3 regions of the Polymorphospora sp. NPDC051019 genome follow, and region 2 is predicted to be linked to each of the others. Evidence: riboswitches for the same ligand, from Rfam matches in the RefSeq annotation. Region 2 holds a riboswitch; each other region holds the start of a gene.
The links. Region 2 has a riboswitch for thiamine pyrophosphate ahead of thiE (thiamine phosphate synthase). Riboswitches for the same ligand answer to the same signal wherever they lie in the genome.
Positions count from the first base shown of each region.

Region 1: linked by a shared signal. The riboswitch ahead of AB0M79_RS07390 (ECF transporter S component) and the one ahead of thiE (thiamine phosphate synthase) in region 2 are both predicted to bind thiamine pyrophosphate.
Region 3: linked by a shared signal. The riboswitch ahead of thiD (bifunctional hydroxymethylpyrimidine kinase/phosphomethylpyrimidine kinase) and the one ahead of thiE (thiamine phosphate synthase) in region 2 are both predicted to bind thiamine pyrophosphate.

Region 1 covers NZ_JBFBCH010000003.1:80,527-83,790, forward strand. Annotated here, with positions in the region: gene AB0M79_RS07385 (ABC transporter ATP-binding protein) at 1-632, opposite strand, end outside; gene AB0M79_RS07390 (ECF transporter S component) at 748-1,338, opposite strand; TPP riboswitch at 1,408-1,513, opposite strand; gene AB0M79_RS07395 (permease) at 1,773-2,714, shown strand; gene AB0M79_RS07400 (TIGR03943 family protein) at 2,728-3,264, shown strand, end outside.
Region 2 covers NZ_JBFBCH010000004.1:399,609-402,872, forward strand. Annotated here, with positions in the region: gene AB0M79_RS11020 (ATP-binding cassette domain-containing protein) at 1-366, shown strand, start outside; gene AB0M79_RS11025 (aldo/keto reductase) at 400-1,341, shown strand; TPP riboswitch at 1,393-1,500, shown strand; gene thiE (thiamine phosphate synthase) at 1,495-2,127, shown strand; gene thiO (glycine oxidase ThiO) at 2,124-3,206, shown strand; gene thiS (sulfur carrier protein ThiS) at 3,238-3,264, shown strand, end outside.
Region 3 covers NZ_JBFBCH010000009.1:280,471-283,734, reverse strand. Annotated here, with positions in the region: gene AB0M79_RS18825 (P1 family peptidase) at 1-792, shown strand, start outside; gene thiD (bifunctional hydroxymethylpyrimidine kinase/phosphomethylpyrimidine kinase) at 789-1,658, opposite strand; TPP riboswitch at 1,713-1,811, opposite strand; gene AB0M79_RS18815 (XRE family transcriptional regulator) at 1,866-2,447, opposite strand; gene AB0M79_RS18810 (benzoate/H(+) symporter BenE family transporter) at 2,513-3,264, shown strand, end outside.

The DNA of each region.
Region 1 (3,264 bases), on a different contig from region 2:
GCCAGCACCACCACCCGGTCGACCAGCGGCAGCGCGTCGGCCACCCGGTGCTCGACCAGGATCATCGTGGTGTCCCGGCCGACCGCGCGATCGAGCGCGTCGCGTACCAGCGCCGCGCCGGCCGGGTCGAGGTTGGCCGTCGGTTCGTCGAGCAGCAGCAGGTCGGGGCGCAGGGCGAGGACGCCGGCCAGGGCGAGCCGCTGCTGCTCGCCGCCGGACAGCGCGGCGGTCGGCCGGTCCCGGTCGTAGGGGAAACCGACCCGGTGCAGCGCCTCGTCGACCCGGGGCCAGATCTCGCCGGCCGGCACCCCCCGGTTCTCCAGCCCGAACGCCACGTCGTCACCGGAGCGCGCCATCACGAGCTGGCTCTCCGGGTCCTGGAAGACGATGCCGACCCGCTCCCGCGACTTGCGCGGGTCGAGCCCGTCGATCTCGACGGTGCCCTCCTGCTCGCCGGAGTCCTCGGCGAGCAGCCCGGCGAGCGCGGCGAGCAGGGTGCTCTTGCCGGCCCCGGACGGGCCGAGCAGCAGCACCCGCTCGCCGTGCTCGACGCGCAGGTCGAGGCCGCGGACCGCCCACGCCCTACGGCCGGCGTGCCGCCACCCGAAGCCGCGCAGCTCGACGGTGCTCACCGGCGCCCCACCGGGCCGCCGGGTGCCGGGTCGCCGGGTGCCGGGCCGCCGGTCCAGGCCGAGTCCGGGTACGCGGGCGCCGCCGCGTACCCGGTCCTTGATCGGTGCATCCGGTTCAGACGGCGGTCCGCTCGCGGCCGGCCGGGAAGCGATCCAGGGCCCCGGTCCGGGCCAGCGCCCGGGTCAGCGCCCAGCCGCCGGCACCGGCGATCACGGCGGCGCTGATCACGGTGAAGACGAACATCGGGATCCGGAACGAGACGAGGTCGTAGCCGGCGTAGTAGCGGATCTGGTCGAAGACCGCGGCGGCCAGGCCGGCGAGCGCGCCGGAGACCACGGCCACCGGCAGCTTGAAGGAGCGGTAACGCAACGCGAGGAACGCGGCCTCCGCACCGAGGCCCTGGAAGGCGCCCTGCACGATGGCCAGGGCACCCCACTGGCTGCCGAGGATCACCGAGATGAACGCGGCGAGGAACTCGCAGTAGAACGCCGCCCCCGGCTTGCGGATCACCAGCCCGCCGATCACGCCGGGCAGCAGCCAGATGCCGTAGATGATGCCCTGGGCCCCCGGGAAGAAGGCGAAGGCGGGGTCGGTGGCGCTCCACACGAGGTTCCAGGCCCAGAAGATGACGCCGAACGCGACGGCGATCACCGACGCGACGACGATGTCGACCGTACGCCAGCGGCTGGCGGTGGGTTGTGTCATGGCTGTGCCTCCCAGTTCTTCGAGCGAACCAGGCAAGACGCACGCCACGACCGGACGGTCGTGGCGCGGCTGGAGAATCGACCGAACTCCCTGCGCTGGCATTACCCAGATCAGGTTCGAGGGTCTGCGGTGGTGTCCCGCACTCTCAGCGCTGTGCGCTCCCCTGTCGGATATGAAGTTGTGGCGCCGACGCTAGCACCGACGGTGATTTCGCGACAGCGCCGAGGTCGGATGTGGCCCCCGACACCTGGTCGCGCGGTAGGGTGGTCTGCCCCCACCGCGACCGTCCGTAGTGAAGGGACCAGCCTTCAGTGACCACGGCCAATGCCGCCCCCGACACCACGGGGGCCGGTCCCGCCAGCGGCACCGGACCGGCGGGCGGCGGCCCGCCCGACCCCGGACCACCACCGCGCCGCCCGCTCCTCGGCGACCGGATCGGCTCGGTCGAGGTGCTCGCCGCGCTGCTGCTCCTGCTGGTGGTCTTCCGGGGGCCGCTCTCGACCGCGATCTCCAGCCCGCGCCTGCAGACCTGGACGACCGTGTTCGTCTCGGTCATGGTGCAGGCGGTGCCGTTCCTGGTCTTCGGCGTCGTGCTCTCGGCCGTGATCGCGGTCTTCGTGCCCCGCTCGTTCTGGGCCCGGGCGCTGCCGCGACACCCGGCCCTGGCCGTACCGGTGGCCAGCGCCGCCGGCGTGGTCCTGCCCGGCTGCGAGTGCGGCGCGGTGCCGATCGCCGGCTCGCTGATCCGGCGCGGGGTCACCCCCGCCGCCGCCCTGGCGTTCCTGCTCGCCGCGCCGGCGATCAACCCGATCGTGCTCGCCTCGACCGCCGTCGCCTTTCCCGGCAGCCCGGAGATGGTGGTCGCCCGCGGCCTGGCCAGCATCGTCGTCGCGATGATCATGGGTTGGTTGTGGCTGCGGCTGGGCCGCGCCGACTGGATCCGGCTGCCGCACCGACCCGAACTCGACGGCATGTCCAAGGGCCGGGCGTTCTGGGCGGCCGTACGCCACGACGTGGTGCACGCCGGCGGCTTCCTGGTGCTCGGCGCGATGGCGGCGGCCTGCATCAACGTGCTGGTGCCGGAGCGCTGGCTGCAACTGGTCGCCGACAACCCGGTGCTGTCGGTGCTGGTGCTGGCCGTGCTCGCCGTGCTGCTGTCGATCTGCTCGGAGGCCGACGCCTTCGTCGCCGCGTCGCTGTCGCAGTTCTCGCTGACCTCCCGGCTGGTCTTCCTGGTCGTCGGCCCGATGGTGGACCTCAAGCTGGTGTCGATGCAGGCCGGCGTCTTTGGCCGGCGGTTCGCGTTCCGGTTCGCCCCGGCCACCTTCGTGGTGGCCGTACTGGTGGCCGTCGGGGTCGGTGTGGTGCTGCTGTGAGCGGAGGACGGCGATGAACCGGCGGGCCCAGGCCGTGGTGCTGCTGCTGCTCGGCGGCTCGGTACTCAAGGCCAGCTTCACCGACATGTACCTGCGCTACGTCAAGGAGGGGCTGCGGCCGTTCCTGATCGCCTCCGGTGTCCTGCTGGTCGCAGTCGCGGTGATGACGCTGCTGCACGACCTGCGCCCCCGGCCGGGCACCACCGGCGCCGGGCACGACCACGAGCACGACGACCACGGCCACGAGCACGGGGGCAAGGGGCACCACGAGCCGCGCGTCGGCTGGCTGCTGATCGCACCGGTGCTCGGCCTGCTGCTGGTCGCCCCGCCGGCGCTCGGCTCGTTCGCCGCCGGCCAGGCCGGCACCGCGCTATCCAGCCAGCGGGCCGACAGCTACCCGCCGCTGCCCGAGGGTGACCCGGCGAAGATCAGCGTGCTCGACTACGCGTCCCGGGCGATCTTCGACGGCGGCGCCTCGCTGACCGGCCGGACCGTGCAGCTCACCGGCTTCCTCGCCGAGGGGCCGGGCGGCGAACCGATCCTGGCCCGG
Region 2 (3,264 bases):
TTGTGGCGCGGCGACGACCACCGGGACGGGATGGACCGGCACGCGGCGATGGCGGCGCTGGGCCGCTACGAGCTGGCCGGGCAGGGCGACCAGCGGTTCGGCACGCTGTCCGGCGGTCAGCAGGCCCGGTTCCTCGTGCTGCTGCTGGAGCTGTCCGGGGCGACCCTGCTGCTGCTCGACGAGCCGACCGACAACCTCGACCTGGCCAGCGCCGAGGCACTCGAAGAGGGGCTGCGGGCCTTCGACGGCACGGTGGTGGCGGTGACCCACGACCGGTGGTTCAGCCGGTCGTTCGACCGCTTCGTCCTCTTCCGCGGCGACGGCGAGGTGGTCGAGGTGCCCGAACCGGTCTGGGACGTCGCCTGACACCGTCCCGCATAGGCTCGCGACATGACTGAGATGCGCTACCGCCGGTTGGGTGACTCCGGGCTCGTGGTGTCCGTGGTCGGCATCGGCTGCAACAACTTCGGACGCAAGCTCGACGCCGCCGGCACGAAGGCGGTCGTGGACGCCGCGATCGACGCCGGGATCAACCTCTTCGACACCGCCGACATCTACGGCAACCCGCACGGCGCCTCCGAGGAGCAGCTTGGCGCGGCCCTGCGCGGGCGCCGGGACGAGGTGGTGGTGGCCACCAAGTTCGGCATGAACATGGAGGGGGCCAACGGCGCCGACCGGGGTGCCCGCGGAGCCCGCCGGTACATCGTCCGGGCCGTCGAGGCGTCGCTGCGCCGGCTCGGCACCGACCACATCGACCTCTACCAGATGCACGAGCCCGATCCGGCGACGCCGATCGAGGAGACGCTGTCGGCGCTCGACGATCTCGTCCGCGCCGGGAAGGTCCGTTACCTCGGCAACTCCAACTTCGCCGGCTGGCAGATCGCCGACGCCGAGTGGACCGCCCGGACCCGGAACCTGACCCGGTTCGTCAGCGCCCAGAACCACTACAGCCTCATCGAACGGGACGCCGAGACCGAGGTCGTGCCGGCCTGCGAGCGGTTCGGGCTGGGCCTCCTGCCGTTCTTCCCGCTGGCCAGTGGCCTGCTCAGCGGCAAGTACCGGCGGGGCGAGAGCGCGCCGCAGGGCACCCGGCTGGCCGAGGACCGGTGGGCCAAGCGGCTGGCCGCCGCGCCCTGGGACCTGATCGAGTCACTGGAGAAGTTCGCCGCGGAGCGCGGCCGCAACCTGCTCGACGTCGCCATCGGCGGGCTCGCCGCCCGCCCCGCGGTCACCTCCGTGATCGCCGGGGCGACCACCCCCGACCAGGTACGCGCCAACGCGCGGGCCGGTGCCTGGGAGCCGTCCGCCGAAGACCGGGAGGCGCTCGCCACCCTGCTCTGACCTGGTCCCCCCTTTACGGGGACCGGACGGCAGACGTACTCTCGGTCGCGGAAGTGACCCACGGGAGCCCGGTGCACCGGGCTGAGAGGGGGGCTGCAGCCCCCGACCGTCGAACCTGATCCGGGTAATGCCGGCGCAGGGAGGAGTGCTGCTGTGCCGTCTTTCGGACGACTGCATCTCGTGACCGACACCCGGCCGGGCCGGGATCCGCTCGCCGTCGTACGGGCCGCCCTGTCCGCCGCCGGCGCCGAACTCGTCGTACAGGTCCGGGTCGAGGACCTGGCGAGCGACCGGGAGGCGTACGACCTGGCCGGCCGGGTCACCGACCTGTGCGCGGCGGCCGGAGCGACCTGCCTGGTCAACGACCGCCTGCATGTCGCGCTCGCGGTCGGCGCCGCCGGCGGCCACGTGGGCGCGCTCGACCTGCCCGTCGACGCGGCCCGCCGGGTGCTCGGCCCGGACGCGGTGCTCGGCGCCACCGCGCGTACCGGGGAGGCGGGGCGGGCGGCGGTGGCGGCCGGGGCGACCTATCTCGGCGTCGGGCCCTGCTACCCGACGTCGACCAAGGACGGGCTGCCGGCCCCGATCGGGCCGGCCGGGATCGCCGCGGTGGCCGGCGCGGTCGACGTGCCGGTCATCGCGATCGGCGGGGTGACCGCGGCCAGCGCCCCGGAACTCGTCGCGGCCGGCGCGTACGGCGTGGCCGTCGTCGGCGCCGTCTCGTCGGCCGCCGACCCGGCCCGGGCCACCGCCGAACTGCTCGCCGCGATCACGGCCGTCCGATGAGGCCGGACGTCGCCGTCGTCGGCGCCGGGCCGATCGGACTCGCCATCGCATGGCGCTGCGCCGCCCGGGGGATGAGCGTGGTCGTCCACGACCCGGCCCCCGGTTCGGGTGCGTCGGACGTGGCGGCCGGGATGCTGGCCCCGGTGGCCGAGGCGTACTTCGGCGAGGAGGAGCTGACCTCGCTGCTGGTCGCCTCCGCCGCCCGCTGGCCCGGCTTCGCCGCCGAACTCGCGCGGGCCGCCGGCACCGAGGTCGGCTATCGCGACGAGGGCACCCTCGTGGTGGCCCTCACCGCCGACGACCTGGCCGAGGCGGAGCGGCTGTGGACGTACCAGCGGGGGCTGGGGCTGCCGATCACGGTGCTGCGCCCGGCGGAGTTGCGGGCCCGCGAGCCCGGGCTCTCGCCGCGGGTGCGCGGTGGCGGGTATGCGCCCGACGACCACCAGGTCGACCCCCGGCGCCTGGTCGTCGCCCTCGCGGCGGCGGCGCGGCGGGCCGGGGTACGCGTCGAGCCGACCACGGTCACTGATCTGTCCACGGTGGACGCGGGCACGGTGGTGGTCGCCAACGGCGTCGGCGCGGCCGCACTGGCCGGCGTGCCGGTCCGGCCGGTCAAGGGCCAGGTGCTGCGCCTGCGCGCGCCGGACGGTGCCGCGCCCGGCTTCCAGCACGTGATCCGGGGCTACGCCGACCGGCGGCACGTCTACCTCGTGCCGCGCGCCGACGGCGAAGTGGTGGTCGGGGCGACCGTCGAGGAACGGCTCGATGACACCGTCACGGCGGGGGCCGTACTCGATCTGCTGCGGGCCGCGACCGACCTGCTGCCGGAGATCGCCGAATACCACCTCACCGAGACCCGGGTCGGCTGGCGGCCCGGTACGCCGGACAACGCCCCGATCATCGGTGCGCTGCCCGGCCGGCCGGGAGTGGTCGTGGCCACCGGGCACTACCGGCACGGCATCGTGCTGACGCCGCTGACCGCCGACCTGGTCGCGGACCTCGTCACGACCGGGGTCCCCGACCCGGTGCTGGACCCGTTCGGGCCGGCCCGCTTCACCACCGATCCGACGCCGAACTGAGAGCGGAGGCACACCCGTGCCGGACGATCCGATCGAACTCACCGTCAACGGGGCCACC
Region 3 (3,264 bases), on a different contig from region 2:
ACCGCGACCCTGTCGACGTTCCGGGTCGCGGACGCGTTGGTGACGTACCTGCTGGGGTTGCCCGGGCGGGAGGACGCGCAGTCGGTGAACCCGGTGGTCGCCGAAACCAACGACGGCTTCCTCTCCGACATCCGGGCGCGGCCGGTGACCGAGGAACACGTGCTCGCCGCCCTGCACGGTGCCACCGGTGGGCTGCCGGGCGAGGGGTGTGTCGGCGCCGGCACCGGCACCGGCGCCCTGGGGTTCAAGGCCGGAATCGGTACGTCGTCACGGGTGACCACGACCTCGCGCGGAGCGGCGACCGTCGGTGTCCTCGTCCAGTCGAACTTCTCCGGCGTACTGCGGGTGTGCGGGGTGCCGGTGTCGCGCGAGCGGATGGGCGTACCGGTGGCACCGGCGACGCCAGGAGCGGCGCCTGGGGCGGCCGCGGAGCATCCGGGCAACTCCTGCGTCATCGTGGTCGCGACCGACGCCCGCCTGGACGCGCGCCAGCTCGGCCGCCTCGCCCGGCGCGCCATCTTCGCGATGGGCCGGGTCGGGTCGGACTTCACCAGCGGCAGCGGAGACTACGCGCTGGCGTTCGCCACGGCCGAACCGGGCCTGCCGGTGCTGCCGGAGTCCGATGTGGATCCGTTGTTCACCGCCGTCCTCGAGGCGACCGAGGAGGCGCTGCTGAACTCGCTGTTCATGGCGACGACCACGGTCGGGTTCAACGGCCACGTCAGGTATGCCGTCCCGCACGACAGGTTGCTCGCGCTGCTCGGTGAGCGTGGTGTGGCCGGTACGGGCTAGGACCACGCTCCGTCTTGGCCGGCCCACAGGCCGGCGAAGTGGCTGATCGGGCCGTTGCCGTGGCCGACCCGCAGGGCCGCGCCGTGGGTGATGCTCTCGGTCAGCCAGCGCTTCGCCCGGTCGACGGCATGCTCCCAGCCGGGTGCCTGCGGGCGCAGGGTCGCCAGCGCCGACGACAGCGAGCAGCCGGTGCCGTGGGTGTTGGTCGTCTCGATCCGCTCACCGGGGAACTCGAAGAGGTCCCGGCCGCCGGACAGTCGCCCGCCGGCGTCGACCAGGGCGTCGGAGGCCGACCCGTCGGCGAGATGCCCGCCCTTGGCCAGGACGGTGACGCCGTACGTGGCGGACACCCGGTGTGCCTGCTCGAGTACGTCGTTCCACCGGGAGACCGTGGGCTCGTCGGCGAGGACGGCGAGTTCGGGGATGTTGGGCGTGACGAGGTCGGCGTGCCGGACGAGGTCCAGGATCGCGTCGACCGCGCGCTCGTCGAGCAGCCGGTCGCCGCTGGTGGCGACCATGACGGGGTCGAGGACCACGACCGGCGGCCGCTGCCGGCGGAGCCAGTCGGCGACCGCTTCGATGATGGTCGAGTTGGCGAGCATTCCGATCTTCACGGCGTCGATCTCGACGTCGTCGCTGACCGAGTCGAGTTGTTCGGTGAGGAACTCGACCGGCGGGATGTGCACCGAGCGGACTCCCATGGTGTTCTGGGCGACCAGGGCGGTGACCACCGCCATGCCGTATCCGCCGTTGGCGGCGATGCTCTTCAGGTCCGCCTGGATTCCGGCGCCGCCGGTCGGGTCCGTACCCGCGATGGAGAGGACGCGTGGTGTCTGCCGGTGGTCGGTCGGGTCAGTCGGGTGCATGGCCGCACGCCTTCCTGAAGGGAGCGGCGGCGCACCGGGCAATGGCGGACAGGCGTGGGCTCACCCGGACATCCCTTCGCTAGTACGAACTAGATCAGGTTCGACGGGTGTGATCTCAGCCCGCTCGAAGGGCGGGCACCCCGTGTCACTGCCGACATCGTATCCAGCCCGCGGGCCGGGTACGAGCCGTGAGACCGGGTGGCCCGGCTACGGGCGTCGCGACCGGCCGGGGTAGCGGATCAGCAGGCTCGCGTGGACCTCGTCGTTGCCGACCGCGCCGTAGACGTGGGGTACGTCGGAGATCCAGGTGATGTGCTGGCCGGTGCCGGCGAGGGCGGGCGCGCCGACGGGGCCGGCCCGGAGCAGTCCACTGAAGATGGTGACGTGTTCGGTCACACCCCGCTGGTGTGCCGGTGAGGTCTGCGGTGGTCCGGGCGGCACCCGCATCCGGTAGAGCTCGAAGGTGACGTCGCCCTCGTCGAAGACCTGGAGCAGGGTCGCCTCGACCGCCGTACCGCGGATCGTCGCGGCATCCGTGCCGGGGGCGGCGAGTACGGCGGCCAGCGGAACCCCGAGTTCGGCCGTCACCGCGTAGAGCGTCTCCAGGGTCGGGTTGCGGGTGCCGTTCTCCAGGCCGGACAGGGTCGCCTTGCCGACGCCGGCGCGTCGGGACAGGGCGGAGAGGGAGACGCCCCGCGCCTCCCGGAGTTCGCGGACCCGCCGGCCGACCTCGGCGCCCTCGCCGCCTCCGTCGACCGCCGGTCGGCGGCTTGTACGACGCGAATCCATCCGGCTATGGTGCATGACCGGAGCGTTCCGTTTGCGGAACGGCCTGGTCATGGGGAGGACCGTCGATGGAACGCCTGGCGCAACCGGTGCTGGCCGGTGTGGTGACCGCCCTCGTCGGCTTCGCCAGCTCTTTCGCGGTGGTGCTCGCCGGGCTGCGCGCCGTGGGCGCCACCGAGCGACAGGCCGCCTCCGGTCTCTTCGCCCTCTGTGTGGTGATGGGGCTGGTGGCGATCTGGCTGAGCCTGCGCCACCGGCTGCCGATCAGCGTCGCGTGGTCCACCCCGGGGGCCGCCCTGCTGGTGTCGACCGGGGCGGTCGAGGGCGGGTTCCCGGCGGCCGTGGGCGCGTTCCTGGTCTCGGCGCTGCTCATCGTGGCGGCGGGCCTGTTCCCGGCACTCGGGCGCTGGATCGCCGCCATCCCGCAGCCGATCGCCAGTGCCATGCTGGCCGGCGTACTCCTCAGCCTCTGCATCGCCCCGGTCCGGGCGCTGATCGACGTACCGCTGATGGCGGCGCCGGTGATCCTCACCTGGGCGCTGCTGACCCGGTTCGCCCGCCGGTGGGCGGTGCCCGCCGCGCTCGTCGTGGCCGTCGCCGCGATCGCGGTGTCCGGCCCGCCCGGCGGCCTGACCGGGGCGGCCCTGCTGCCGGTCCTCGAGTTCACCGCGCCGACCTGGAACGTGTCCGCCCTGGTCAGCGTCGCCCTGCCGCTCTTCGTCGTCACGATGGCCTCGCAGAACGTGCCCGGCATGGCGGTCCTGTCCAACTACGGCTACCGGGCGCCGCTGCGCCCGATCCTGGTCGGCACCGGGATCGC